DNA from 3 places in the Pradoshia sp. Z3_51 genome. Region 3 is predicted to be linked to each of the others. Evidence: riboswitches for the same ligand, from Rfam matches in the RefSeq annotation. Region 3 holds a riboswitch; each other region holds the start of a gene.

Region 1 (10,316 bases), on a different contig from region 3:
GCTATTGCCACATTGCCAATAATCCCTGATAAATTTACATATGAAGTAACAAAATCAAAAACGAAGCAATTTAACATTATCAAGCAATTATTGAAGCGACCAGATGTCGAATCAATTATTCATGCAGGTGATGCTGGGAGGGAGGGTGAATTAATCGTACGCAATATTATTGCCGTGAGCGGCGTTCGTAAACCGATGAAGCGTTTATGGATCTCTTCTTTAACGAAAAAATCCATATTAGAAGGATTTAACAGCCTCCGTGACAGCCAGGAAACCATACCTCTCTATCATGAAGCCTATACAAGATCGTGTGCAGATTGGCTTGTTGGCATGAATGCATCAAGAGCCTATTCCTTGCTGCTTAAACAAAAAGGGATGAATGATGTATTCTCTGCAGGAAGAGTACAGACACCTACACTAGCTTTAATAGTGAAACGGGAATTGGAGATTGAAAAATTTGAATCTAAGCCATTTTGGGAAGTCATTGCTACGTTTGATATAAATGGGCAGACTTATGAAGGAAAATGGGAAAAGGATCAGGAGTCCAGACTGGATAAGCAGGAGATGGCTCAAAATATTGCAGCTTTTTGTAAAAATAAAGATGCGAAAATTATAGAAATGAAGACGGAGCGTAAAGAATTCCAGCCGCCCTTATTATTTAATTTATCGGCCTTACAGGCAACCGCCAATAAAATGTATAAGTACTCACCAAAACAAACGCTGGATATCACGCAAAAACTGTATCAAAAGGGAATTGTCTCTTATCCGCGGAGTGATTCAAACTACGTGACTAAAGGAGAGGCGGAAACATTCCCGGAGATCCTATCGAAACTTGCTCAGTTCGAGGAATATAAATCATTCATACCCGTTCCAAACGAATCCATTATCAATAACTCTAGGTTTGTTAATGAAAAGAAAGTATCGGATCACTATGCGATTATTCCTACTGAACAGGTGACGAATCCAGCCAAGCTTTCAGGAGAAGAAAGGAATATCTATGATTTAATTGTGCGTCGTTTGATTGCTGCTCACTATGAATCAGCCATATTTGACTATACAACCCTCATAACATTAGTTGATGGAAGAGCAGAGTTCATTTCAAAAGGAAAGCAGCAAATACGAGAAGGCTGGCGACAAATTATTTTCCAGCAAGAAAAGGATGAAGATACCATCCTTCCGAATGTCCAAAAAGATGATGAAGGTAAAGTGAAAAGCGTTAAAGTAAAAGAAGGAAAAACGCAACCGCCTAAACGATATACCGAGGGACAATTAATTACGTTAATGAAAACGGCCGGTAAGCATCTTGATAATGAAGAACTCGAAAAAGTGCTAATGAAATCAGAAGGACTGGGAACGGAAGCAACAAGAGCGGGAATTATTACGATGCTGAAGGATAGAAAATATATAGATGTTAAAAAGAATCAAGTATTTGCGACTGATAAAGCGAAAGTGTTGATCAGAGCGATAGGCGACGAGATATTGGCTTCACCTGAAATGACAGCTAAATGGGAGCAGCGCTTGGCCGAAATCGGGCAAGGGAAAGCATCAGCTGCTCAATTTATGGAGCAGACAAAGAAATTAACGGGGAAGATTATTGAGGATGCTGTAAAAGGCTTTGAAACCTGGGATTTTACAGGATTAAAGGTTGAAACGATTGAACGTACCTCTTCTAAGTTTACAACAGGGAAAAAGGTAGGCGCCTGTCCGCTGTGTAAAGGGGATATAGTCGATAAGGGTGAATTTTATGGATGTGCGAATTATAAGCAAAACCAGTGTAAATTTACATTTTCGAAAAAAATCCTTGGAAAAAAGATTTCCCAAACCAATATGCAGAAATTATTAAAAGATGGGAAAACCAATGTCATAAAAGGGTTTAAAAAAGGAGAAAAATCATTTGACGCGGCGATTGAATGGAAGGACGGTAAAATTAATTTCCTGTTTTCAAATGAAATTGCTCCAAAAACTTAAAAATTTTTGTGCATTCAGGTATAATGGTCGAAGAAGTTTCCATTTGCGCTGGTAAATGGAGTACATATTATATTAAGGGAGTTTTTGTAAATGAGTAAAGTATTGATTTTTGGACATAAAAATCCAGATACTGACACAATTTGTTCAGCAATCGCTTATGCTGAATTAAAAAAAGAGTTGGGTGTTGAAGCAGAACCGATTCGACTTGGTGCGATTAATGGTGAAACACAATATGCACTTGATACATTTAAAGTGGCAGCTCCCCGTTTGGTTGAGAAGGTTGCGGAAGAAACACAGGAAGTTATTCTTGTAGACCACAATGAAAGACAGCAAAGTGCGGATGATATCGATCAGGTTCGAGTATTAGAGGTTATTGATCACCACCGTATTGCAAATTTCGAAACAGCTGATCCATTGTATTACCGTGCTGAGCCGGTTGGATGTACAGCAACCATTTTAAATAAGCTATACAAAGAAAACGGAATTCAAATCAAAAAAGAAGTAGCTGGCTTAATGTTATCCGCTATTATTTCTGATTCTTTATTATTTAAATCTCCAACTTGCACGGAGCAAGATGTTGCTGCTGCAAAAGAATTGGCTGAAATAGCTGGTGTTGATGCAGAAGAATACGGATTGGAAATGTTAAAAGCTGGAGCAGATTTAAGCAAGAAAACTATTGCAGAATTAATTTCTTTGGATGCTAAAGAGTTCTCCATGGGCACATCAAAAGTGGAAATTGCACAAGTGAATGCAGTTGATACAAACGATGTAATGGCGAAGCAAGCTGAACTCGAAGCAGCTATGCAGGCAGCTATTAATGAAAAGGGTCTGGATTTATTTCTATTAGTTGTAACAGATATCCTAACAAATGATTCTGTTGCCCTTGCTATTGGTGATAAAGCTGCAGCTGTTGAAAAAGCTTTCCATGTAACATTGGTAAATAATACAGCTGTTCTAAAAGGGGTTGTTTCCCGTAAGAAACAGGTAGTTCCAGCATTAACAGAAGCATTATCGTAAATTTTACTTGCAAAATTTCTGGCATGATGTTATATTAATATATGCGATGAGCTGAATTGTGTAAGTCGAGCACATACCTTATGGTACACACTATGTGGAGTGTGGTGACTCGCCTCAATTTTTTCGAACAAGGCACCTGTTTTTAACAGGTGCCTTTTTATATATTCATATCCAGAGTGTCGATTGGACACATCAATAATGGTACACAAATAGCGAGCTTTAAAATACATAATGCAGGCAGATCAATCAAAAAATAGTAAAGATAATAATCAGGTTTTCCGAATAGGGAATCGTTGAGAAGGCACTTAACCAAACTAATACATAAGCTCAAGTTAAGAACGATTTACATATGTTAATTAGTATTCAAGGAGGAAATAAAATGAATAAGAAAACAGTAGATGATTACTTACAGGAAGGGATACATGGCGTTAAAGAAATAAAGCCTGCTGAACGGAAAGAATTTCTTGGGAGCTTACGTGAACGTGTGGTTGTCGCATTAACACAGGCTCAGGTTTTTCAAAAACAAATCCCACATGGATTTATTGACCTATTGAAAAAAAATAAGGGCGCTAAGCTTTATTTAAATGGCCACATTAATTATTCCCATCTATCGAAATTCGTTAAAGCAGCAGATGAACATGGGATTCAATTTAAAATCGTGACCAATAAAGACTATAATTCACCTAATGGTTTGGTATTGGCCTATGATCATGCAATTAATAACGATAACATTACATTAGAAGAACCGGCACAGGAAGAAACTAATACTGAGGAGACAGAAAAAAAGACAGGTTTTTTTGAATCACTTAAGCAACTCTTTACAAAAAAATCATAAACAAAATGTCATAACTGTGCACCCCTTAATACGAGAAACAATACGGTGTCTGGATGCATGTTTCGGTTAGGTGAGTATGTGCCATCGACTATTCTAGTTTTAGTTTGTATGGTATAGTTATCAAATTAGAGATAATTTAGGTTTATGATTTGAGGGGCACAAAGAATGAATTCAACACAAGAGTATATTGAAGAATGGCAGGAAGCACTTGAAGAAGAGATTCAGTATTTAAAAAAATATGGAAGTACCCGCTATCACCTGATGAATGGCAATAAGATTATGTCAGGTGATTCTTTTACGTACTATTTTGAGTCATCCAGTATTTTGCGTATACCTGTTGGAACGATTGCTAAGCTGGAATGGGGCGGGAGTCGGTTTGATGCCAGAATCCTATCCTCTGAGGGCAATAGTTTGCTTCTGTCTCTTGAACAATCAATAGGTGAATTGATTGAAGAGGCTACGATTTATCATGACCCATGGGAACTTTTAGATCAGCTAATTGAAAGACTGGATGATATCAGGAAAAGTAAGCGGAAAAGAAGTCGGGTTAAACGGATCATGGAGCCTTCCATGCCTGATAAACGAACGGACAAAACAAGTAAAAGCGCGGTACGCGAATTATATGTCAGATCAAAATATAACCCGGTCACATATGTTTGGGGACCGCCTGGTACAGGAAAAACGTATACTTTAGCACGAACGGCAGCCAATAAATATTTTAAAAAGAAACGTATATTAGTTCTCTCTCACAGTAATCAGGCTGTGGATGTCCTGCTTGCCGAAATTACGGCATTTGTTAAACGAGCGGATCGTTTTCATGAAGGAGATATTTTACGTTACGGCTCTCAAACTGGTGAGGGTCTTCTGATGCATGGGGATATATTGCCGACTAAATTATTGGAAAGTCATGATGGACATTTAGTGAAGGAAAGGGATTCGATTAATGAAGAAAAGAAACTGCTAAAAAAAGATCTGTCTCTGTCTTTTAGCGTACGTGACTCGGAGCAGCTTCTTGACCTTGAAAAAAAACTGGGCAGAATCTTAGAGAAAATAAGGCAAAAAGAAATTCATTTAGTCAAAAATGCCTTCATTGTTGGGACTACCTTGGCGAAAGCAGCAATGGACCCGAGTATTTTTGAACAAGAGTATGATCTAGTTATCATTGATGAAGCCAGTATGGCCTTTATCCCGCAAATTGCCTTTGCCGGCGCACTTGCCAAGCGTTGTATTATTTGTGGGGATTTTAAGCAATTACCTCCTATTGCGGTTTCGAGGGGAGAGCTTGTAGACCGCTGGCTGAAGGAGGACATCTTCCATCGTGCCGGTGTTGCTGATATTGCACGTGGGGGAAAACTTCATACTCATTTGTTTTTATTAAAGGAACAGAGGAGAATGCATCCGGATATCTCCGCTTTTACGAACCAATATGTTTATAATTCACTGGTTGGCGATCATCCAAGTGTTCATATAAATAAAAAAGATATCGTTTCAAAGACACCTTTTGTAGATCGTGCTTCCGTACTGTTAAATACGAGCTTCACAGGGGAACACTGCTTTACGGGCACTTCCTCTGGTTCTAGAATGAATTTGATGAATCTATTGTTATCCTTTCAGGTCATTCATGAAGCCTACAGCAATGGGAGTAAATCAATCGGTTATGCAACCCCTTATCGTGCGCAGGCACAATTGATGGAAACATTAATTAAAGATCTATATGAGGAAGAGAACGGCCTGCATGATATATTGGCTGCCACTGTCCATCGTTTCCAGGGAAGTGAACGGGAAGTAATGGTATTTGATAGTGTAGATAGTTATCCGCAAAATCGGGCAGGGATGCTTTTAACGGGCAGGGAAAGTGAACGGCTGTTAAATGTTGCAATTACCAGAACAAAAGGGAAACTGATTCATGTCAGCGATGTGGAGTTTATAGAATCAAAAGTTTCGCATACAAAAACTCTTCATCAGCTCGTTCAATATCAAATGAAACGGAATCAAATGGTCAATATGGATCAAATAGGCAAATGGATTGCCAACCATCATCCAAAATTACAATGGATTTATGCAAGAAATTTGGAAGGGTTCTATCAGGATTTAAAAAAAGCCCAATCTTCCATTATCCTTTCCTTGCCAAATTCCAGTGTGTTATCATCGGATTTTGTTCAAAGAGTGAAGACGAGGAACTCAAGAACAAGACTGATGATGTATTCTCCAGATTCCCATTCCTATTTGGATCCGGATATCCATCTTCAGAATGGGCCAAGCTTCACATTTGTCATCCTTGACCAAAAAGTATTGTGGTTGGGGGTTCCTCTTGAAGCCAATAAACGTGTTCATCCGCCATACATTGGAATTCGATTGGAATCCGAAGCATTTATCAATCAATTTCTCCAGCAATTGCCTAAATAAATTGTCGGAATTTTAGTTGCTATTTTCACATATAAGATTTATAATTCTATATGTTGTTATCATTTTATATCTAAAATACTATATATTGATTTTAACGTGTTTAAGGTGTCGTATTACGACTTAATAGGGAATCCGGTTAAAATCCGGAACTGTACCCGCAACTGTAAATGCTGATGAAATAAGTAAACCACTGTAGAGAAATCTATGGGAAGGACTTAGAGTAAAGCGAAGCATGAGTCAGGAGACCTGCCTTTTTCACTGGTTTGCCTTTATCGGGAGCAATGAGGGTGGAACGGATGAAATAGCAATATTGAACAGTTCAATCTTGTTATTATTTCTTTTCCCATTGCTTATTTTAGGCAATGGGATTTTTTGCGTGGAGGGAAATATTATGAAGCCAATGGTTACTGAAAAGAGTAAATTGACAGAAACTCCAGTAGACGAATTATTAAAATCATTTGAAGAAATAGTTCATCTGAATAATTTGGAGTTGATCAATGAAAATGCCAATATGAATGCCTCCTCTCCAATGGGACAAATGGGCAAGTTTGCGAGTGAAAGTGCTCGCTATTATGCAAAGGAGAATTTACTTTCTGATGAAGCAAGACATGCGATTGATGAAAATCTCCTTTATTCGCATGATTTGGATTTTTATGCTACTGGTACTACAACTTGCTGCCAAATTCCGTTGGGGAATCTTCTTGAGAAAGGCTTTAATACGGGTCACGGTACCATGAGACCACCGCAGGATATTGGCAGTGCAATGGCGCTTGCTTCCATCATTATACAGGCTAATCAAAATATGCAGCATGGCGGCCAATCGTTTCCGATGTTTGATGCGGACCTAGCCCCCTATGTAAAGAAAACATTTAAAAAACATGTGAAACGTTTGAAGCAATATCCTTGTGAATGGAATGAGGTGTTGCTTCATCAAACAGCATGGAAGGAAACGGAGCGTTCCGTTTATCAGGCATGTGAAGCATTTATCCATAACTGTAATTCCATGCATTCACGCGGAGGCGGACAAGTTCCATTTGTATCCGTGAATTATGGAACGGATACAACAAAAGAGGGCAGAATGCTTGTTAGAAATCTTTTATTAGCTACAAAAGCAGGTTTAGGTAATGGGGAAACTCCCATATTTCCAATCCAGATTTTCAAAGTGAAAACTGGTATTAATTTTGACGAGTCTGATCCAAACTATGACCTTTATCAATTAGCACTTGAAACAACTGCGGAAAGGCTGTTTCCGAATTTTAGTTTTATAGATAGTTCCTTTAATTATCAGTATTATGATGGAACACATCATTCCGAGGTTGCGTATATGGGATGCCGCACAAGGGTTATGGGAAATCGTCATGGGATAGAAAACAGCATAGGCCGAGGCAATTTATCCTTTACGTCTATTAACCTCGTAAAACTGGCGCTGCAATCTAATTCGATTGAACAATTTTACGTAAAACTAAATGAAATTTGTAATATTGCCATCAGGCAGTTATTTGATCGGTATGAATATCAGGCAAAAAAGAAAGTGAGCCATTTTTCATTTTTATATACACAAGGTGTTTGGAGAGGCAGTAAAAAGGCGAAGGAAGAACAATTAGTAGGCGAGCTGTTAAAACAGGGGACCCTATCAATTGGCTTTATCGGTTTAGCGGAATGTGTTAAAGCCTTGACTGGCTATCATCATGGGGAGAATGAGGAAGCATACGACTTGGCTTATGAAATTGTATCATTTATGAGAAAGAAAGCAGATAACGCGGCAGAAGAGTTTAATATGAACTTTTCCTTAATCGCTACCCCTGCAGAGGGTCTGAGCGGAAAATTTGTCAAACGGGATCGTAAAGAATTTGGCGTTATTAAAAATGTGACGGACCGTGCCTATTATACGAATTCCTTTCATATTCCAGTTCACTACCCAATTCGTACAGTCGAGAAAATTGAAAAGGAAGCTCCTTTCCATGAATTATGCAATGCGGGACATATTACGTATGTGGAAATTGATGGAGATCCAAAGCATAATCTAAAAGCGCTGGATATCATCATTCGTACAATGGCTAAAAGCAATATCGGATACGGGTCCATTAACCATCCAGTTGATCGATGTCTTGAGTGTAATTACAAAGGATATATTGAAAAACAATGTCCGGTTTGCCATAACGATGATGAGTTGAAGATAGAACGAATCAGAAGGATTACCGGTTATCTTGTAGGGGACATGAGTAAATGGAATCCTGCCAAGGCCGAGGAAGAAAAGAATCGAGTGAAGCATGGACAATGAGAGTAATGAACATTATTCATGACAGTGTTGTCGATGGGGAAGGAATGAGAACAGTCGTTTTCTTTGCCGGCTGCCCTCATCAGTGTAAAGGTTGCCACAATCCTGAAAGCTGGAATGGAAGAAACGGCAAAAACATTAGCATAGAAGATATTTATAAAGAATTAATGAGCAATTCGCTGACGGATGTAACATTTTCGGGTGGGGAACCGTTTATTCAGGCAGATCAGCTAGTAAAGCTGGCAAGGCTTTTAAAGGAAGGCGGTAAAAATATTTGGATTTACAGCGGTTTTACTTTAGAGGAGATTCTCTCGCATCCAAATACGTCTTATCAAAAATTATTGTATCTATGTGATGTATTGGTTGATGGAAAATTCGAATTGGATAAAAGGGATATAACTTTACCGTTCCGTGGAAGTTCAAATCAAAGAATTATACCATTACAGGAGTTTTTGATTGAATAGATCGGCAATTAATAAGGGGGAAATTAGTATGGCAGTATCTTACAAATCAAACTATGCAAGTCTGGAAGTCATAAATTTAAAAAGCATAGAAACATACATAAAGGAATGTGTTAGTTCCTATACATCTATGTATTCAGCAGAGGAATACTTAGAAAAAATCAAGACAGCACTTGAGTATAAGTCTGACTATAGCAAGAAAGAGTTGGTGAATTTACTGGTACTAAGCGCCGTAGAGCGTATCTCTGCTGATGAGCCTGATTGGACATTTGTGGCGGCAACTATTTATTTAGACCAGTTATATGATAAAGCTTCAAAAAGCCGGGGATATGATTTAACACACAAATATGGGAGCTTTCATCAGCTTGTTGAACTATTGACTGATATGGGGATTTATAATCCAGCATTGTTAAATGAATATACGGAAGACGAAATCAATGAACTCGAAGCAGTCATCGATTCATCAAAAGATCAGTTGTTTACGTATATTGGCATTCGGACGCTGGCAGATCGCTATTTAGCCAAATCTCATCATGGAAGCTTATATGAACTTCCTCAGGAACGGTTTATGATTATTGCCATGACATTAATGATGAATGAGCCTAAAGAACAGCGAATCAAATTAATAAGAGAAGCATATTGGGCCTTATCCAATCTATATATGACGGTGGCAACTCCTACGCTTGCTAATGCTGGGAAAAGCTATGGCCAATTATCCAGTTGTTTTATCGATACTGTTGATGATAGTTTGCAAGGTATCTATGATTCAAACACCGATATTGCCAATCTATCTAAAAATGGCGGAGGAATAGGTGTTTATTTAGGGAAAATTAGAGCGCGAGGCAGTGATATTAAAGGATTTAAGGGTGTTTCCTCAGGAGTTATACCATGGATGAAGCAATTAAATAATACCGCCGTCAGTGTGGACCAACTGGGCCAAAGACAGGGTGCCATTGCAGTTTATCTGGATGTTTGGCATAAGGATATATTTGCCTTCCTCGAAGCGCGTTTAAATAATGGGGATGAACGTTTTCGAGCGCATGATTTATTTACTGGTGTTTGTATTCCGGATTTATTTATGGAAATGGTCAAGGAGCGGGGTACCTGGTATTTATTTGATCCGCATGAAGTAAGAAAAGTAATGGGATATTCTCTTGAAGATTATTTTGATGAAGAAGCAGGGGATGGCCAATTCAGACAAAAATATACTGAATGTATCAATCATCCGCAGCTTTCCAAAAAAGAAATACCTGCCATTGAAGTGTTTAAGGCGATCATGATTTCTCAGCTTGAAACAGGAACACCTTATATGTTTTATCGGGATACGGTCAACCGCTCTAATGCTAATCGC
Region 2 (10,316 bases), on a different contig from region 3:
ATGTTCTGCAAAATGTAGATACGTTTTTCTTGGGGAGTTTTACCTTGATCGTTTCAGGACGCTATGAACTGTTGTATGTAGCGGTTCCAGCAATTATCATTGCTTATCTATATGCAAATAAATTCACAGTAGCTGGTATGGGTGAGGATTTTGCGAAAAACCTGGGTTTAAGTTATCGTACAGTGTTAAACATTGGTCTAGTTATCGTAGCGGTAATTTCTACAACAGTCATTTTAACGGTAGGGATTATTCCGTTTTTAGGGTTGATTGTACCAAATCTGGTTTCCCTTTATCTGGGCGATAATTTACGTAAAACAATCCCTCATACAATATTCATGGGGGCGGCATTCTTATTGGCATGTGATATTCTAAGCCGATTGATTGTCCATCCATATGAGATACCTGTAAATACTACAGTTGCAGTAATTGGCAGTGCGATCTTCTTAATTATGTTGTTTAGGGGGAAAGCATATGCGAAAAAATAGTGTAAAGCTAATTATTTTAGCTGTTATTGCAATTGGATGTATGGCTTTATTTGCTTTCTATAATATTCAGGGCGGTTTTAGTTACGCCTTTCCAAAGCGTATTGAGCGCATAGTTGCTATGGTTATTACCGGAACGGCAATTGCGTATGCAAGTGTTATATTCCAAACCATTACACATAACCGTTTATTAACACCATCTGTTATGGGGATCGACTCGATGTATGAAGTCGTTCAAACTGTCATTTATTTTACGGCAGGGTCGGCTTCAATCTTCGTTGTAAGCCGTTACTTAAACTTTAGTGTAGCAATCATTGCGATGGTAGTATTCGCATTGATTTTGTATCGTTTTTTATTCAGGGCAGATAAATATCCAATTTTTCTTCTATTATTAGCAGGTATGATACTTGGAACATTACTCGGAAGTCTGGTAACGTTCATGCAAGTTCTAATTGATCCTGTGGAATATGAAAGTTTGCAAGCTCGCTTGTTTGCCAGCTTTATGAACGTGAAGACGGAATTACTGAGCATTGCTATTGTTATTTTATGTACCGCCTTTATATATGGCTATCGGTTATTACGTGATTTAGATGTTGTATCACTAGGTCGAGATAACGCGATTAATCTTGGTGTCGCCTATGATAAAATCGTGCTGAAAGTGCTGATTCTATCGTCTATTTTAATCGCTACTTCTACCGCACTGGTTGGACCTGTAACATTTTTAGGATTAATTGTGGCGAATTTAGCCTATCAATATTTGGCTACATATAAGCATTCGATATTAATCATTGGGGCAAGCTTGATCAGTATTATTGCGCTTGTCGGAGGACAATTTCTTGTTCAGCATGTTTTCCATTTGAATACAACGATTAGTGTCGTTATTAACTTTGTCGGTGGGATTTACTTTATTTACTTATTACTAAGGGAAAGTAGGAAAGCAGGATGATTGATATTAAAGGGCTTTCTAAAAGCTTTGGGAAAAAATCTGTTATTGAAAATGTAACATTGCAAATCCAACCAAGAGCTATCACTTCTTTTATTGGTCCAAATGGCGCTGGTAAATCAACGTTATTATCAATGGTGAGCCGTCTCTTAGATGCTGATACAGGTGAAGTATTTTTAGATCAAACTGACGTTAAGAAAATGAAATCAGATGCTTTTGCAAAGCGGGTGGCTATTTTAAGGCAGACCAATCACTTGAATATTCGTTTAACCGTACGCGAGCTTGTTTCTTTTGGACGCTATCCATATTCAAAAGGGCGGCTGAATGCAGATGATGAACGAATTGTAGACCAAGCACTGGAGTATTTAAATTTAACAGATATGCAGGATAAGCTGTTGGATGAGTTATCAGGCGGTCAAAAACAACGTGCCTTTATTTCAATGGTTATTGCACAAGATACGGATTATATTTTATTAGATGAGCCATTAAACAATCTGGATATGAAACACTCTGTGCAAATTATGAAAATACTGCGCAAGCTGGTAGATGAGTTAGGGAAAACGGTTGTAATTGTCTTGCATGATATCAACTTTGCTTCTGTATACTCTGATCGCATAGTGGCGTTAAAGGATGGGCGTCTGATAAAGGACGGTCCAGCGCATGAGATTATTAACTCAGAATCCTTGCGTGATGTATATGACATGCATATTCCTGTACAAGAGCAAGATGGATGTCGTATATGTGTATACTTTAATTCACATTAGATTCTAAAATAGATTCTGGCCTTATATTTTTGGAACAATTGACAGCAGCAAAATCTTGTTCAAGTTAAGGGTCATACACTTAAGTTTCCATGAGGACTCTAAAATAGATTTTATTTTGGAGTCTTTTTTTTGTTAAGTATTTCTTTCGATAAGGATTTTTTATCTGATATTTAACTTTTTAAGGGGAGAAAATCACGAGAAGAATACGTAGTCATCTATGTCTAATTCTCGTTGGATCAGATGAAATAATAAAATTATTATCAAACACTTCAAAAGTGTTGACATATTTTGTGATTCTCATTTAGAATGAGAATGTCGATTGAAAATGATAATCGTTTTCAATTGAAGTACATATTTAGGGGGAGAACGAAGAATGAAGAAGTGGAAAATTTTAACTGCTATGGCGGCGTTAACATTAGCGCTGACAGCTTGTAATACAGGCGATGAGTCAACAACAGGGGACTCTTCTGAGACAAAACAAACAGAAGAAAAAGGAACTACTGAAAGTTCTAAATTCCCAATGACAGTATCTTCCTTAACCGATTCTCGTGAAGACGAAGAAGGTAAAACAACTACTTTTGAAGAAGTAAAATTAGATAAAATGCCAGAACGCATTGTAGCTCTTGATTATGGCTTTTTAGATACACTTGATGCATTAGGTGTTGAAGGAATCGTAGGCGTAGCTGCTGGTGGCGGTAAAGGAAATATGCCAGCGCATTTAAAAGAAAAATATGTTGCTGAGGGTGTTGCCGATGTTGGTACACTAAAGCAAATCGATTTTGAAGCAGTAGCAGCTGCTGAGCCGGATGTTATTTTCATCTCTGGTCGTCAAACACCATTTTATGAACAATTAAAAGAAATCACACCTAACGTTATTTTCATTGGTTCTGACAATGATAATTACATAGAGGCTGTATATGAAACAGTTGATTTAGCAGCTCAAATCTTTGATAAAGAAGAAAAAGGCAAAGAATTGAAAGCTTCATTACAAGAAAAAGTTGATGCAGTAAAAGAAAAAGCTGCTGGTTATGAAAATGCATTGGTAGCGATGTACAATGACAAGAAAATCTCCGGTTTCGACAATGGTGAAGATTCACGTTTCGCATATGTATATAATGACTTTGGCTTCAAGCCAGCAACAACTGATATCGAAGCATCTTCCCACGGTTCTGATTTCTCTTATGAGTCAATCCTTTCTGTTGATCCAGAAGTATTGTTAATTATCGACCGTACTGCTTCTGATGTAGAAACAATTAAAAAAGATATTGAAAATGATATTATCAAAAAAACTAGTGCTTACAAAGAAGGCAAAATTGTCTACTTAGACGGTGTTAACTGGTACTTCTCAAGTAACGGTGTAACGACTGAAGCAGAAAAATTAGATGAAATCTTAAATGAATTAAAATAATCTTCATAACAAGGAGCATGTCTCAAGTGGGGCATGCTCCTTTAATAAGGAGCGATTAGGTATGTTTGTTCAAATTCGTAAATGGATAGTGACAGAGGGCAATTCAGGCAAGGTATTGGAACGCTTCAAAAAGAAGCCAGATCAAGGTCCGTCGTTAATTGAGCAGCGTGAAGGCTTTATAAGTCGGGAGTTGTTAGTGAAAAAAACAACGCGTGGGGAAGAAGAAGTTGTCATGATTATCCGCTGGGAATCAGAGGAAGCATGGAAAGCATGGGAAAAGAGTCCTGAGCATATCGCTGGTCATAAAGCGAAAATCAAGGAGCACGGAGGTAAGCCTCCAAAGCCGGAATACGTAATCAATATGGAACATGGCAATTACATTGTAGTCGAATAAAAAAACAAAACGCCCCTAAATAAGGGCGTTTGTTTTATAATGTAAACCTTATTTCAAGTTAGAAAAGAAGCGTTACAGAATGATGGCCAGCAATTGTTTATCATTTTTAAAATTCAAAAGTTGGTGTGGACTCATCCATTATTTTAAAGGTGTATCCTTTATGTTTCAGACGGCGAATGATTTCCGGAAGCCCATCCACGATTGTTGTATTGCCGTTAAAATCATGCAGGAGGATATAGAGATTTTCTTTTTCACCTACCCCTTGCATAATTAATTTAAGTAATTTTTTTTCTGGAATTGGAGGATTTAATCCATCGTTAGCATCGCAGTTCCAATCATAATATTTATATCCTCTTTTTATTACCTCAGTCTTTAATTGATCCATTAAATCAGTCCCGGCATATTGTTTTGCGACATAGTTATTGGAGCCGCCGGGGAATCGTAGGATTTTCGGGCTTACGCCTACTTCCCTTTCCAAAAATTCTTCCAGTTGAGTAATGTCTTTAAAAAAAGTATCCTTGGATCGATAGATTTTGGAATAATTATGAGAATAGGAATGCAGTCCAAGAGCGTGTCCATTTTTTACGATATCTTTATATAAATACATATGTCCCGGGCTGGCTGTTCCCGTTACAAAAAAGGTTGCCTTAACATCCTGAACTTTGAGGATATCGAGGATTTCCTGTGTGATGTTTGAGGGACCATCATCAAAACTGAGGTAGGCTGTCTTTGCAAATGTTTCAGATGGAATAAGAAGCTGGATAATGAGCAATGTGAGAACAGATAGAGTACGCATAATAAACTCCTATGGATTAAGTGATTTTAATATAGTTTTTGATTCTTGTTAAAAAATATTCCTAAACGGAGTTGAATAATTGGGTAAAATGTTTAATAAAGAGATTGAACATGTATAATAGACATAAGCATTTTAGAAAGGTTGATAAAGATGATCGAGATACAAAGTTATACAGTTGAGAAACTGGAAGACCCGTTTGGTATCCTTTCTGGAGAAAGGTTCGAATATGTACTGGAGATTTCCGTTCCCGAGGAAGATGAACTATATACCGATAAGGGTCTTCTGTTGCGTGTTATATATGTAATGGATGAAAATCAGGACCAAATTTCAAAATATGAGTTTATAGAAAGTGAAACACAAAGTATTTTGGATTTTGAGCTTGAGGAAGATGAATTATCGATGGTTTTACAATTTTGCAGGGAACATACTGATGTTGAATATGAAGAAGAATGAAGATAGCTGATTATATAAAAAATATAAATATTGAATAGTGTAAGAGTGCCTTATTTATTAGGATAATAGGGAAACCGGTGCAAATCCGGTGCAGCCCCCGCTACTGTATACGCGGATGAAATGATTTGTAAACCACCGGCTCTTTGTTTAGAGCATGGGAAGGTAAATCAGAGTAAATTGATGCGTCAGCCAGGAGACCTGCTCTTTCTTTTGTATGTACTATTTTTCGGAGGGAAAAGTAGGCGTCCAATCCTGTTATTATAATGTGGATTTTCGCCTTAGCTTTTTTCGAGCTAAGGCTTTTTTATTATGTTGGAAAGGGGAATAACTATGCTAAAAAAGCAAAACTATTTATTTTTATTTATGCTAATGCTTACGCTATCTATGTTAATGTTTGGGTGTTCGTCAACTGAAGATGACTCAAACCAGAAGAAAGAGGTTTCTGAATCAACGTCCACAGCCTTTCCTGTTGAGGTAAGGGATGGATCCGGAGAAAGCATCAAGATTGAGGAAAAGCCGGACACGATCGTATCCTTGCTGCCAAGCAATACTGAAACGGCCTATGCACTAGGTCTTGGAGAGAAAATCATTGGTGTATCAGATTATTGTAATTTTCCTACAGAAGCTGCTGACAAACCTAAGGTCGGCGGGTTAGAAATCAATATTGAAAAAGTGTTGGAATTAAATCCGGATCTTTTATTGCTTTCTGCCAGTCATTTTAATAATGCTAAGGATACCATTAAACAATTCCAGACAGCTGGTATTGATGTTATTATCGTACCTGACGCCAATTCGTTTGATGGTGCATATGGAACAATTGAATTGATTGCTAAAGCAACCGGAACATCAGACAAAGCTGATGAAATTATTTCGGATATGAAAAAAGAAGTAGCAGAAATTAAAGAGAAAGCAAGTGCTATAAAAGATAAGAAGAAGGTTTGGATTGAAGTATCTTCCTCACCGGATTTATATACAGCGGCTAACGGAACCTATATAGACGAAATGCTTGATATCATTCAGGCAGAGAATATTGCCGCTGATCAAGAGGGTTGGGTAACAATGAATGAAGAACAAGTCATTGATCGCAATCCTGATGTTATTCTTACTACATATGGCTATTATATTGAAAATCCAGAAGAAAAGGTATATGGAAGAAAAGCTTGGTCCGAGGTACCTGCCGTTCAAAATAAGCAGGTTTATGATGTAGATAATGACACAGTGTCAAGACCGGGACCACGTTTAACAGAAGGCTTGCAATTGATAGCTGAAAAAATCTATCCTGAAATATTTAAATAAACATTTTCATTTAAGAGCCGCCCATTTTACTTTGGGAGGCTCTTTTTTTGTTGAAGAAAATAAATTAAATTTTCTAACAATTTTGTTGAAATTTCCCTTTTGTGTAGGTATGATGATACCAATACGTATTCGTACTCACACATGGGATTGGAATGATAAGAATGTTATATGTAAATGACCTGCCGACCGAAGCAAGAGATAAAATGCTATATGCAGCCCTGCAATTATTCACTACAAGAGGTTACAAGAATACATCAGTTCTGGACATAGTTGAGTATGCACATGTCTCGAAAACAACGTTCTACCAACAATTCGGCAATAAAGAGACTTTGATTGTTGCACTTTGTGAAAGTTTGATTGGAGAAGTTGCAGAAGAGATTAAGCTTGCAGCTTTACGGGAACCACGCATTGGTTATAAAGCATATGCCGGAATTCTTCGCTATTTGGAAATTTGCTTTTCCAATAAGGCTGTTGCCAATTTTATTTTACTCGAATCAGTCGGAGTTTCTTTCGAAGTAGAACTGGTCAGACGAGAAGCACTTAAAAGTTTCGCAGATCTTATCTTTTTTTTTGCTTACCAGGAGTTTCCGGAGAATGTGAATGAACAGGAAGTTAGGATCATCTCTCAGGCAATGGTTGGAGCAATCAATGAGGTCGTCATTCAAAAATTCCGGGAACCAAATCACCAAAAGACAGATGTAGAATATCTTGCTAGATTATTAAACCGATTGGTCATGCGCTCATTTAGCAGTCTCTCAAATTAATAAACTATTGATATGAAGGAGGGAGAAAGTTGGTTTCTTTTTTACCAAGTGAGGAAGAAAAGGCATTTGTTGATGTAGCAAAGGATTTTGCAATTAAAAAGATCCGTCCCTATGCCAGGCAAACGGAAAAAAATCAGGGTGTAAGTGAGGACGTGGTCAGAAAGTTGAGTGACCTTGGATTATTAAATTTGGAACTGCCTGAATCATACGGTGGCCTGGAATTGCCGCTCGTTTCCCAGGTACAGATTGTTGAGGCGCTTGCTTATGGTGACCTTGATACTATTCAGGGGCTTCCAGGAGCCGGGGAGGGAGCATCGTTTATTCGACTAAAAGAGGATCATAACGCATTTTCTTTTTATCAAACTCAGTGTGAAACGGGAATTTGCCCAACAGTCGCCTTTGTTTATCCCAATCAACATAAACTCCAAATTAAAAAAATAGACAATGGATACATCATTGATGGAGAAACGAGTCCGCTGAAAAATGCCAGAAAGGCTGAATATCTATTAATTGCAGGAACTGCTACTAATGGTGAAGCGGTGTTGTTCTGGATAGATCAAGACAATAATCATTCTTGGAGAGTGCTTGACGGTGATTATCGCTTGGGGCTATTGAGTGCCGGCTTTTCGAGAATTCAGCTTAAAGAAGTAAGCGTTTCCAAAAACAATATTTTGGCTAGTGGTGCCGAAGCTGAAACTTGGATGGATCAATCATTGAGCCGTGTACGTACGTTAGAGGCTGCAAAAGAAATTGGTGTTATGGCAGCTGCCCTTGATTACACAGTTGAATATACCTCCCAGAGAAAAGCGTTTGGGGTAGAAATCGCAAAATTCCAGGGTGTTTCTTTTAACCTTGCACAAATGGCTATCCAGACGGGTGCAGCAAGGCATCTTGTTTTATATACGGCAAAACAAATTGATGAAGGTGAAACTGATGCTGTTTTCCACAGTATCCAGGCACTTAAAAAAGCCCATCAATCGCTTCGATATGTAACAGATTCAGCTGTACAGCTCCTTGGTGGGCATGGATATGTTCAGGACCATCCTGTTGAGAAGTGGATGAGGGACGCTCAGGCACAAGTCGGTTGGTTTGAACAAGAGGGCGATTTAGAAATCAGGGCAGGAAACTGGATCATGTATGGTAAGGAGAGGGGGATGAGTAATGATCACATACGAGTTGACGCCACATCAAAGTCAAGTTAAGGAAGTGGTCCATTGGTTTGCTGAAAATGAAATGCGACCGGTATCCATGATTGCCGATCAATTAAAGAAAGTACCGGATGATTGGCTGGATAAAGTAAATCAACTCGGAATTTCTTTAAGCATGTCTTCTTTTGGAGAGTCCAATGATGATAAAAAGAAAAAAGATTTAAAAAAAGCGAAGGAGCGCCAAGGAAATCGATTGGGAGTCATTGCCTCTGAGGAATTAGGCTGGGGAGATTGCGCGATTGCCTTGACACTACCCGGGCCAGGGCTTGGAGGTCCGCCTGTTCAGCATAGCGGCACACCGGAACAAAAGGAACGTTTTTTATCCATTTTCTCCAGAGATGAGAAACCGAAGTGGGGAGCATATGCTTTGACTGAACCAGAGGCAGGTTCTGATGTATCCGGTTTACAGACGACAGCTGTTAAAGTGGACGGCGGTTATGTGATAAACGGGCAGAAGATATTTATTACAAATGGCAAAAGAGCTTCCTGGGTTGTTGTATTTGCTACGGTAGACCGCAATTTAGGTAGGGCTGGTCACCGGGCATTTGTTATAGAAAAAGGTACACCCGGCTTCTCATGCTCGAGATTGGCGGAAAAAATGGGTCTTCGTGCTTCTGAAACAGCAGAACTTGTGTTTGAGGATTGCTTTGTTCCGGATGGAAACCTTTTAGGTGGAGAAGAGGCCTATGTCAATAAAGCGAATGGATCAGGTGGCTTCAGGGTTGCTATGAAAACATTCGATAACACAAGGCCCATAATCGCAGCTATGGCTACCGGAATTGCAAGAGCGTCCTATGAATATACATTGGATTTTGTAAAAAGAGAATATCCTCAGCACGGCAATCATTATCATCAAGCCCTGAGACTCTTCTCAGAGATGCAGCAAAAAATTCAGGGAGCTCGTCTGTTAACCTGGGAAGCTGCCTGGAAAGCAGATTTGGGAAAACCGAATGCAAAAGAAGCAGCCATGTGTAAGGCCTATGGTGGAAAGATTGCTTTGGAGGTTACTTCAGCCTGTCAGGAAATACTCGGTCCATATGGTCTTGAGGGACATCTAGTCGAGAAATTATATCGTGACGCAAAAATTTATGACATTTTTGAAGGGACTAATCAAATTCAGCAATTAATTATTGCGCGTCATCTGTATGAACCATATGGTATTCGTGTGTAATGATTTTATAAATACGTTCAGGAGGTGGTGAAACGACAGGACAAAAATGCTGCATCTAAATAAAACTGAAAAATAAAAAAATATCCTTTAATAATAAAGGGAGGAATTTTAAAATGGGAAAAGCAATTGAAGATTATACATTAAGAGAGTCTTTTGAAAAAATTGAGGAAGCACTTAAAAACGATCCTCAGCCAATTCAAGGAATTACGACACGCTATCAATTCACAATCACCGGTTCCGAAGAAGGAATCTATCAGCTTAATATACACGATGGTCAGGCAGAGGTAGTCGAAGGAGAAGAAACACCAGCGGATTGTACACTCACCATGTCTGTCGAAAACTTCCGCCAATTCCTTCTCGGCAAACTAAACGGAACCGTAGCCTTCATGTCCGGCAAACTAAAAATCAAAGGCGACATCGGAAAAGCAATCAAACTAGAAGGAATACTGAAACAATATAACGTAAAGGAATATTTATAAGAAAGGCTGAGGCGACTGTTCAGCTCCGACAAGCATAAGAGGAGTCACGTAGGGAGGTGTTCTCCCTCCAGCAGTGGCTACACTTATGACTCGAGGAGCTAGGAGCCGAAGCTAGATCTCAAGAAAAGCTGGAGTGGCTTGCTCAAAAGCGAGGAGCA
Region 3 (10,316 bases):
TTATACTGTGGCTCGTCAAGCTTTGTTTCATCTACTGTTTTATAATCATAGATTGGCAAAAATTGAACATGAGTTACTCCCAATGATTGTATATGATCAAGACCGGTTGGAAGCCCATTTGGTCCCTTTGTACCTTTCTCCGTAACGCCTAAATATTTCCCCTTTTGCTTAATTCCGCTTTCTGACTGGATGGACAAGTCGCGTACATGCAATTCATAAATAATTGAACTCTCTGGATTCGCTAACTTTGGTCTCTTATGTTTATCCCAGCCCTTCGGATTTGTTTTCGCTAATTCTATCACGGCTCCTTTTTGACCATTGACTGACGCTGCCTTTACATATGGATCAACAGCCTCTGTCCATTTCCCACCTATATTCACTTTATATGTGTAAAAGAGACCATCCTGATTTCCTTTTAATTTAGCCGTCCATGTCCCCTTTTTATCCGACTTCATCGTAATTTCCTTGCCCTTAGGATCATTCCAATTTTCATAAAGAACGAGCTTTGCCTCTTGAGCTGTTGGAGCCCATAAACGGAAGTTGGTCGAAAAACGTGAGTAGGTGTTCCCAAGATCATTGCCACCATAATAATACTGGCGATCAAACTCCTCTGTCCGCACCACTCCTCCTATCTCAACAGCCCGCTCTCCATAGCCCTCAATTCTCACGGCATAGCTTCCACGCACATCAAGCTTCTTGTTTGTTTTTATCGTAAACTTATTTGTTACTGAGTTATTCCCTTCCTCAGGAATAATTGCTTGAATGGGTGCATTTTCAAGCTCAATCACTGTTCTGTTTATATCAAGTGGATTATTTGTCGTGACAGTGATTTCTGTAAAGCTGTCCATCGCTGCCTTTTTGATGCTCGGCTCACTGTTTGGTTCTGAATAGTACACTTCATCATCTCCTGAAATAATCCACACCTCCGCCTTTCCATCCTTTATTCCTTCAATCCAACGGTCGCCTCCATCTTTTTCCCATGAATCAGTACGAATAATAAAGCCAACCCGCTCATGAAGTCCCTCCAGTGTAAATCTCGCAACCTTTCCAAATGCATCTTCTTCCTCAAACTGTTCGACATGACCTTCTCCATTTTCAGGCCATACCCATAGATTCCAATCCTTTGCATCATCATTTTCCTGATAATGGATGACAATCTCCGTGTTTCCATCTTCTGCTTTTGCACTTAGCTGAGGGAGCATTGTCAATAACAAGCAAAATGTGCCTAGCCACGCGATAATTCTCTTCTTTCTCACAGACATCTTCCACTCCTCCTTCATTCTTCTCTTAGTAGGCAAACGATTGCATAAATTCATATATGTAATCGTTTTCATAATTACACCCTTCCATTCTAGTAAACTAGCTTTCTGAAGAACAGTTTACGTTTTCCTATTTTTAGAAGAATATGATTCAGAAATATGGACTTTATACCTATACCTTCATATAAAATACACGAAAGAAGATTTTCAGGCAGTTGAATCATTTTCCCTTACCAAAAAGATCCGTAATTCTTGAATAAGTCCTCTTTGACAGAAGGAAAGTTGCCCATCAACATACAAATGTCATTAATTATATGTATCTGCTACTATATTGCAGAATTCTCTTACATAATGGAGATATTTTTCACCCCAACAATAATCTGATTATTGATTACGAAGACATATTATCCCCCAAAGAATAATCGTGAAATATTCTAGCCATATTCTTAAACTCATGGCCCACCTGAAACATTCTTTGTACTTAAGTAAACTGAAGTACTTTATATTTTAAATCAACAAGCAACTAAGCTATCATTCTGTACACGAAGAAAGATGGTCTCTGCATCATACAGAAACCATCTACCCACCACGTAAAATTTTTATATGTTCAATAAAATGAAAATAGAACTAACTTTCTCTATTCATCATTGTTTAGGTTCATTTTTAACACATTCTATCAAAATAGATTCTCTTCTTCGTATGATTTACCTAAACCCCTATCTGAGTCAATATTTCAAAAGAGACAAAGCAGACAACTATTGAACTTCAAGATGAAGATCACCTGCTTTAACCTTTCCAGCCATTTTTAGGAGGCGGTGAATCGCAAGAGCAATCATAACAGGAAGCACCATCCCTATTCCTACATAGTTGAGGAATATGCCCATCCCTTGATTAGCTAAGATGTTTATCGGTGCAATCAACGAGCTTAGCCCCATCCCGCCTAGTTCATACGGTACTTTAAAATCAAAGACCATCGTAGCTATTGGCGCAGCAATTGCGGCAGCCGTAAACGCAGGTATAATGTAGATTGGGTTTTTTATCAAATTTGGAAACTGTACCTTTGGTGTCACGATTGATTGTGCAAGAAAGCCACCTAAATCATTATCTTTATAGCTCATTGCTGTAAAGGCTACAAATTGTACCGTACAGCCAATCAAGGCTGCTGCACTTGATACTGGGTCCAACTGCAGAGCAATCGCAAGCGCAGCTGATGAAGCTGGGGTCATTAATAAAAGACTAAATATTAAGGATAAGACAATCGATCCAATTAAAGGTGAGCCTTCTACAGAAGCTGTAATTTGTGCACTTATCCTTGTTAGTAATGGTGTTGTCACCGCTGCTAATCCAACTCCGGAAATCCCACCAATAAAAATAGCTGTAATCGGAATTGCCATAATGTCCAATTTTGTTTTACCAACCATCCTCTTGCCTATATATGTAGCGATGAGTGCAGCCAATACAGCTGATATAGGTTGTCCAGTGACAATCGTAAAAGCACCTTCTGCTGTTTTTTGAATAGCGGCTCCACCAACAGAGGCACATGCCATTGCACTAAATTGTACTAATGAGTTACCTCCAAGCTGATAGGCAATCCCTGCACCAAGAGCAGGCGCAAGCAAGACCTTTGCCGCTCCTCCAATAGTAAGGAATATTTGCCAATCAAAGTAACCCCCAATTGATTCGAATAATAGACCGATTCCTAATGTTACTAAAACGGCATTTGCGATTCCCGTAGATGCCTTATACATTCGATCAATAATATATTCTTTTCTCTTCATCCCCATCGCCCCTTAGTAGTTAATTAAATATTCTGAAAAATAAAGGTGTTATGTTTTCTTTTTTCTGCATCCTTCCTTTATTGGAGATATTAGTATTTAGATATATTAACACAAATAAAATATAAATAGCAAAATATTTTGAAAATTTAATATAAATAAGTAAATTTGTACTTCGAAATAATTCCATAACGCTTTTATCAACTAATTTTCCCGGTTTATATTAAACTTTTAACCCACAGTTATAGTTGGTTTCTGGCATATTTTCCTTTTTCACTCTCCACTTTCCACAGCCTATAATTCTATTTTTAAATATAATCTAGTTTACACATTTTTATTTATGAATACTTACTAATAATTTCAGTCATAAAGTATCATACAAACAGACAAATATACAAAACTTGTTCTACCTTTTAAGCAGTGCGAAGTATCTATGAATGATTTAGAGGATTTCTATCTAAAATAGGTGCTACATCTAATCTTTTTGGTCCAAAAAAAGGATTTCCGCACTTTTACGGAAATCCTCGCTCTTCTTTATAATGATAATGTTAACTTGATTGTCCCATCATTCATCTCATACGATTTAATTTTTCCAACAGGTATCTTTTTGACGATACCCCAGGAATTAAAATCCATTTTAATCGTCTGATTTGTGTAATTTGAAAATGGCGGACTGTTAAAAATTTTAATTTCATCTATCTTTATATCAATCGGCTTCATACTCTCAATTTCAAAAATAATCACTCTTTTTTCCATATGAATTGGTTTCAGGCTTATCATATATGAAACATTTTTATCTGTTTTACCTCGAATGTTCAAATGGCCTGTTGTTATTTCTACTTTTATATCTTTTTGGCCAGACTGTCTTTTTATTAGTTGTTCTAACATTACTGGCTTAATAGGAACGGTCACTCCATTTTTACTTATTTCGTTAAATTTCTGTTTAAATTTATCCAGCACGGTGGCACTCCTAAAGTATTTAGTTTCCGGTTTAATTAAACTCAAATTTTACTTCTGCTTGTTTCTTTTTAATATAACTTAATCGTAACATGGCTAGAATTACATTCCCTACTAATGTGTCCTCTTTTCATCCATAAAAAAGCACGATTCTTTCTTTGGTTATGAAAGAATCGTGCTTTTCTTTTTATCAAATCATACATTCTCTCTTCATTAAAAATGGATAACAAGATCTATCTAACTCTATTATTTTAGATGTAGGCTTAAACATTCATTTCTTTTTCACAGCATATGATTTACTGACAAAAGGAATTTCCTGTATGCCGTTCACCTGATTTACATAAACAGCCATCACAAAACAAACATTTGCGAGCAATCCTAGGAAATCAAATAAGATGTCTAGCACTTCTCGCTCTTCACTAACTTTATGCAGGGCACGATAGGATTTCTTGGCCTCACTGCGTACGACATGAAGTGCGCATGCAGCGTTGCTTCCTTGCGGTAATACGAATTGTTTTACCTTTTCCCCTGTTTTCTCAACATAAAAATCATATCTATCACTCAACCACTGTAAATCTGCTTCAGTTATCGCCAATTTTCCGCGCACAGAACCGTTCACATGATAGCATAGCGCTTGAACCTTACGAAGGTCATCAATGACTGCTTGCTCTTTCTCAGTCAATAACGGGAAAACAGCTCCAAGCCTTGTGGTTAAACTATCAGTGCGAATCTCATAATCAACTAAACAGCTTTTTTCTCTCATGAATGGATAACTGGAGTAACGCCAGTCTTTTTTCAAGGTTCATTCCCCCTTATTTAAAACTTAGGTTTTAGTATGAAATAATGGTAACTCCGCGACGCCTTCACATAGAAGGCCATCGCACATGAATTCTTCATGCCTCCCCTTTTATATCTATGGCATAAGGAATCATCTGCCTTTTTCCAAAATAGGAATCATTGTATGTATACGTATGAGTTTTAAAAATACGCATCAAGTTAAGATCCGTAATGACTTGTTCGGGTTCCCCTGCTGCAACGAGTTCTCCATTTCCCATAAGTATGAGTCGATCACAATAGCGAGTGGCTAAATTAATATCATGGATGGCCGCGAAGACAGCCTTTCCCTCTTTTACAAGCTCCCGGATGACCTCGGCAATTTGGACCTGATGATAAATATCCAGATCTGAAGTTGGCTCATCCAACAAAATAACCTCAGAATTCTGAGTGATGGCTTTAGCTAAGAAAACAAGCTGACGTTCTCCTCCTGATAGGGATGTGATATAACGGTCTCTCAAATGATGAATTCCTGTTTGTTTCATCGCTTTCTCTGCCAGTTGAGTATCATCTTTTTGTGAGAATTGCCATTTCTTCCGATGCGGATGCCTTCCCATAAGTACTACCTGACTCACTGTAAATTCATAGTCAAGGACCGTGCTTTGTGGCATATAGGTGATGGCTTTGGCCACTTCAAGAGTAGTCATCTCAGAGAGAGTTTGATTCTTGAATTCTATTGAACCTGCAGTTGGCTTTAACAATCCAGCCATTAAACGAAGCAAAGTAGATTTTCCGGTACCATTCGGACCAATCAAGCAAGTGAACTGGTTAGTTTCCAAAGAGATATCCATTGCTTTTAAAATCACCTGCTTCCCACGACTAAAGCTGAGTTTCTCCACATTCAAAACAGCTGCCATCTCATAGTTCCCCCTTCTTTTTATTCTTTAAAATTAAATAAAGGAAAAACGGAGCGCCGAAAAAAGCAGTGATAATACCGATTTGAATCTCAGCAGGCCTGATGGCCAAACGGGAGATTAAATCAGCTATAATTAAGAAGCTCGCTCCCCCAAGGGCACTGGCCAACAGCAAATTCCAATGGGAGGGCCCAATGATCATACGGATCATATGAGGGACAATCAAACCAACAAATCCGATGGCTCCTGTTAATGAAACACTCATTCCAGTCACTAATGAAGCAGTAATTAACAACAGATTACGGGTTCGCTGAACAGAAATCCCCATATTTTGTGCCTGTTCTTCACCCAGCAGAAAGATATCCAAGTCGTTTGCATAGTACAAAAAGAGACAAATCGAAAATAAAACAGGGACAATCAATAGTTGCACATGACTCCAATCACGCCCGTTTAAGTTTCCCATCATCCATTGGACAATCTGCTGCATTACTCCTGCATTCGAAAAAGAGATCAGCAGGGAAGTACTGGCTGACAAAAATGAACTAATCGCAATACCCGTCAGTAGCAACGTCAACACTGAAGTTTTTCCATTGTTCGTCGCAATCAAATAGATTGTAAACAGTGTCAAGGCAGCCAGGATAAACCCCATTAACGGGACGAAAAGAGAATGGACAGCTGACAAACCAAAATAGATGGCCAGCACTCCTCCGAACGCTCCGCCTGAAGATACACCAATAATTCCCGGATCAGCCATCGGGTTGCGAAAAACACTTTGCATCACAACTCCCGATATAGCCAGACCTGCCCCAACTAATCCAGCTACAACAACCCGCCCCAGGCGAATCTGAACGAGGATTGTTTCATACATCGGGTTATAGTCAAACTCTATAAACGGAAGCAATGAGAGTAATACTTTCACAGTTTCCGTAAATGGAACGATGACCCCGCCATACATCGTTGCTAAAAGCAACGATGCGAGCAAGGAACAAATCAGGATTATGAAAATAAGTACCTGTTTAGACTGTTTAAAAGCCATATTATTCTCCATAAACAACTTTATAAATATCTTCTGCTCCCTCAATCACAAAATGGGATGCCGTTGTTAAATTTGCACTGTCTATTACATGCACTTCATTATTCTTAAAGGCCTTCACATTTTTAAGAGCCGGATCCTTTTTCCATTCCTCGACGAATGTTGCTTTTGAGCCATCATACTGCCAATCACTTGTAATAATCACATCTGGATTTAACTCAACTAATTTTTCCTTTGAAAGATTCGGATAATCAGGATACTCTTCACCGGTAATGCCCGCTTCTGTAATGGCATTTATCCCGCCTGCTAAGGTGATGATTTCTCCTATTGTAGTATTCTCAGTAACTGAAGAATTTTGCTGTGTCCAGTAAACCACTCGTTTTTTATCTGTTTGTGCTTTTGCTTTCGTTTGTAAATCTGACATCCTCTTTTTGACATCAGCTATGATTTCTTCTGCTTTATCTTCTTCGCCAACAATGGTACCAACCTCCATTAGACCCTCCAATACACCTGATATAGAGGAATCATCTTTAAGTTGGTAGGTGGTGATGTCTGCAGCATCAATTTGTTTAAGAACCTCAGGATCTACATAGGAAGGAATCAGCACTAAATCAGGCTGAAGTGACAGCACCAATTCAGATGTAACTGATTCAATTTTTGTATCAATTCCATCTGTTAGATCTGCTACATTCGAAATCCCTGAGTCTGTCGACATTTTCGTAACCGCTGCAATCCGTTCCTCTTCTGCCAATGGCAATAAATATTCATCAATGGCCAACGTTGTTGAAACAATCCTTGAAGGTTTTTCTTTTATTGTTACCTTTTCTCCACGACCATCTGTCAGTGTTTTCGGATACTCGCTAGTTTCCTGGTTTGTTTCATTTTTCTGGTTGTTTACTGTCTCATCATTTCCGCATGCAAACAATGCAAAAACGGATAAGAACACCAAAAGTGATAAGCTTGCAATCTTTTTCATCTCACTATTCTCCCTTTTCCAAAATTTATTATATTTAGCGAATTCACGCTGAAATATTAAACATAAAAAAGCCTGTCTTCCCGGTTAAGGAAAACAGGCTTGATTCATGCACAGACAAAAAAACGCTGTCAAAATCAGCGCAAAGACACAATCATCTCTACGTTCGCCATCCCTTTTCCCACCGAAAAGTAAGCAATACACATTCATAAGCAGGTTTCCTGACTCTGAGCTTCACTTTACTCTCACACCTTCCCTCATTTAAAGGTGGTCACGTGATTTCATCAGCTCTTACAGTAGCGGGGGCTGTTCCAGATTTACACTGGATTCCCTTTTACCTCACAATAGTGAGCACTTATGATTGTTTTAAATTTTCGTATTATTAATATATCATGTTGAAAATGTAAACGGAAGATATTTTCGATATATAGGAATTCTCATAAATATAAACAAGTGAAATGACTGTTTTAATTGACCAACTGAATTACACGCATCTTCTAGTCGATCTATCACTTTTATCACCATCCAATATATGGATTCCCTTTCTGTCCAACCCATATATCGGATTGCTCTAACAACGCTCCTATTTTAAGAAGCCAATCTTCCCTTCCCTTTGGAGCCATCAATTGCACTCCAAGGGGTAAGCCAGAATCTGTCATATGAACAGGCAAGCTAATCGCAGGCTGTCCGATGATGTTCGCCAACTGTGTAAAAGGCGTATACGTTAAACTTGGTTTAAACATTTCATAGACCATTGCTAACTGTTCAGAGGGTTTTAGTTCATTTACTTTCAATAACTGCAAGCTCTGTTCATCCGTATGCGTCAATTCGCCCACCTTTGGAGCTGAGAAAGCTGTTGCCGGCGTCAAATACAAATCATAATCCTCATTGAACCTGGCCATTTGTGCAGCTGCCGTATCCCATTCAGCTAAACTGCGTGTAAATTGAACAGCTGATACATTCTGCCCGGCAGTTCTGAGTACCCATGTGACTATCTCTATATCATTAACGGTAATCGGCCGTCCAATGGCTTCCTCAATGGACAGTATATCTGCTGCCATTTCTCCGCTATTCATAATATAGTAATTTTCCATAAGGCGGATTCCATCTACCCCATTATCACATTCTTCAACGGTGAACCCTGCCTGTTCCAGCCATTTGACTGTCTTATGTACCGCTTCTACAGCTTCTTCACTAACGGGTGTTCCCACCGGAGACTTTGTGGAAAAAGCAATTTTAAACCTTTCCTTCAATGGATTCGAAAGCTCCTTCAAATAGCTCCCATTATATAAAGGTACCTGAAAGGCAGTATCCGGCTGAATGATTTGCAAGGCATCCAGCATAGCTGCACTATCACGAACCGTTTTGGTTAAGGCAAAATCTACCGCAGCTCCATGCCATTGGCGGCCCACACCTGGACCAACGGGTGTCCTTCCCCTTGTTGGCTTCAAGCCTACTAATCCAGTGAATGATGCCGGTATACGAATAGAGCCGCCGCCATCACTGGCACCGCTAATTGGGACCATACCTGAAGTTATACTGGCTGATGCTCCGCCGCTTGATCCACCCGATGAATGCTGCAGGTTCCATGGATTACGTGTCGCTCCATATACAGCTGGCTCAGTAATATTTTTCAGACCAAACTCCGGAGAACTCGTCTGTCCAATAATGACAAATCCTGCCTCACGAATTTTTTTCACAAAATTAGAATCCCGTTTAGCAATCCGATTTACATGTAATTTTGAACCCGCTGTAATCGGTTCGCCTTTAATAGATTGTGATAAGTCTTTTAATAAGATAGGTACTCCTGCAAAAGGTCCGTATATAGATTCAGACTTTCCAGTTTCCATCATTGCCTTTTCGAATCTAGTTCGAACAACTGCATTTGTTTTAGGATTTAGTTCATTTATTTGTTCAAATGCGTCCTCTATTAATTCTATTGCGGATACTTGTTTTTCCTTTACAAGCTTCGCTAACCCAAGTCCATCATATTGGGTATAACATTTAAGATTCATTGCTCCGACACTCCTACTTTTTGGCTACAAATCCTGTTTAGTGTTCTGTTTTAATGCTTTTTTCGTATATAGAATAATACTTATCATTTCAACATTAAATTTTATAGGTATCAATCAATTCATACAAGCGTTCCAGTCCATCTTCTTCCTCAAAATTGTTCATTTTATCGATAATCATCTGTTTGTTTTTAAATATAGTTTCTACCTTATCAGCTAACGTGTTTAACGAAAGCTCATCCTCTTCAATAACATAGGCAAAACCCTGCTTTTTAAATGATTCAGCATTCATGATTTGATCGCCTCTGCTGGCTTTCCTTGATAACGGGATTAAGACCATTGGAATTTTTAAACTTAAAAATTCAAAAATAGAATTTGAACCGGCCCTTGAAACAGCCACAGCTGTCATAGCCAATATATCTGCCAAGCCTTGGTTAATATATTCAAACTGAGCATATCCATCACGATGTAGGGTGGAATCTACCTTTCCTTTTCCGCATAAATGAATGACATTAAAGGTTTTGAGCAATCGATCCAAGTCCTTACGCACAGCCTTATTCACTGCTTCAGAACCCTGACTGCCTCCCATGATCAATAATCCAGGTTTCCTTGTATTAAA

Evidence for each region. A riboswitch is a leader RNA that binds a small molecule or an ion and turns the genes downstream of it on or off. The one in region 3 is predicted to bind cobalamin.
Region 1: linked by a shared signal. The riboswitch ahead of AC4BHA_RS01330 (anaerobic ribonucleoside triphosphate reductase) and the one ahead of AC4BHA_RS06690 (ABC transporter substrate-binding protein) in region 3 are both predicted to bind cobalamin.
Region 2: linked by a shared signal. The riboswitch ahead of AC4BHA_RS12590 (ABC transporter substrate-binding protein) and the one ahead of AC4BHA_RS06690 (ABC transporter substrate-binding protein) in region 3 are both predicted to bind cobalamin.

The regions. Positions count from the first base shown of each region.
Region 1 covers NZ_JBZAJC010000001.1:291,302-301,617, reverse strand. Annotated here, with positions in the region: gene AC4BHA_RS01350 (DNA topoisomerase III) at 1-1,968, shown strand, start outside; gene AC4BHA_RS01345 (manganese-dependent inorganic pyrophosphatase) at 2,059-2,985, shown strand; gene AC4BHA_RS01340 (YueI family protein) at 3,365-3,820, shown strand; gene AC4BHA_RS01335 (DEAD/DEAH box helicase) at 3,986-6,226, shown strand; cobalamin riboswitch at 6,313-6,494, shown strand; gene AC4BHA_RS01330 (anaerobic ribonucleoside triphosphate reductase) at 6,627-8,507, shown strand; gene nrdG (anaerobic ribonucleoside-triphosphate reductase activating protein) at 8,504-8,968, shown strand; gene AC4BHA_RS01320 (ribonucleoside-diphosphate reductase subunit alpha) at 8,997-10,316, shown strand, end outside.
Region 2 covers NZ_JBZAJC010000006.1:14,344-24,659, reverse strand. Annotated here, with positions in the region: gene AC4BHA_RS12625 (ABC transporter permease) at 1-485, shown strand, start outside; gene AC4BHA_RS12620 (iron chelate uptake ABC transporter family permease subunit) at 472-1,428, shown strand; gene AC4BHA_RS12615 (iron ABC transporter ATP-binding protein) at 1,425-2,189, shown strand; gene AC4BHA_RS12610 (siderophore ABC transporter substrate-binding protein) at 2,563-3,597, shown strand; gene AC4BHA_RS12605 (antibiotic biosynthesis monooxygenase family protein) at 3,659-3,991, shown strand; gene AC4BHA_RS12600 (polysaccharide deacetylase family protein) at 4,098-4,787, opposite strand; gene AC4BHA_RS12595 (DUF6509 family protein) at 4,938-5,240, shown strand; cobalamin riboswitch at 5,267-5,460, shown strand; gene AC4BHA_RS12590 (ABC transporter substrate-binding protein) at 5,571-6,536, shown strand; gene AC4BHA_RS12585 (TetR/AcrR family transcriptional regulator) at 6,689-7,300, shown strand; gene AC4BHA_RS12580 (acyl-CoA dehydrogenase family protein) at 7,330-8,502, shown strand; gene AC4BHA_RS12575 (acyl-CoA dehydrogenase family protein) at 8,462-9,679, shown strand; gene AC4BHA_RS12570 (SCP2 sterol-binding domain-containing protein) at 9,793-10,158, shown strand.
Region 3 covers NZ_JBZAJC010000002.1:628,467-638,782, reverse strand. Annotated here, with positions in the region: gene pulA (type I pullulanase) at 1-1,262, opposite strand, end outside; gene AC4BHA_RS06715 (PTS sugar transporter subunit IIC) at 2,015-3,043, opposite strand; gene AC4BHA_RS06710 (hypothetical protein) at 3,569-3,994, opposite strand; gene AC4BHA_RS06705 (hypothetical protein) at 4,263-4,790, opposite strand; gene AC4BHA_RS06700 (ABC transporter ATP-binding protein) at 4,885-5,682, opposite strand; gene AC4BHA_RS06695 (FecCD family ABC transporter permease) at 5,684-6,715, opposite strand; gene AC4BHA_RS06690 (ABC transporter substrate-binding protein) at 6,717-7,688, opposite strand; cobalamin riboswitch at 7,880-8,059, opposite strand; gene AC4BHA_RS06685 (amidase) at 8,204-9,700, opposite strand; gene murG (undecaprenyldiphospho-muramoylpentapeptide beta-N-acetylglucosaminyltransferase) at 9,795-10,316, opposite strand, start outside.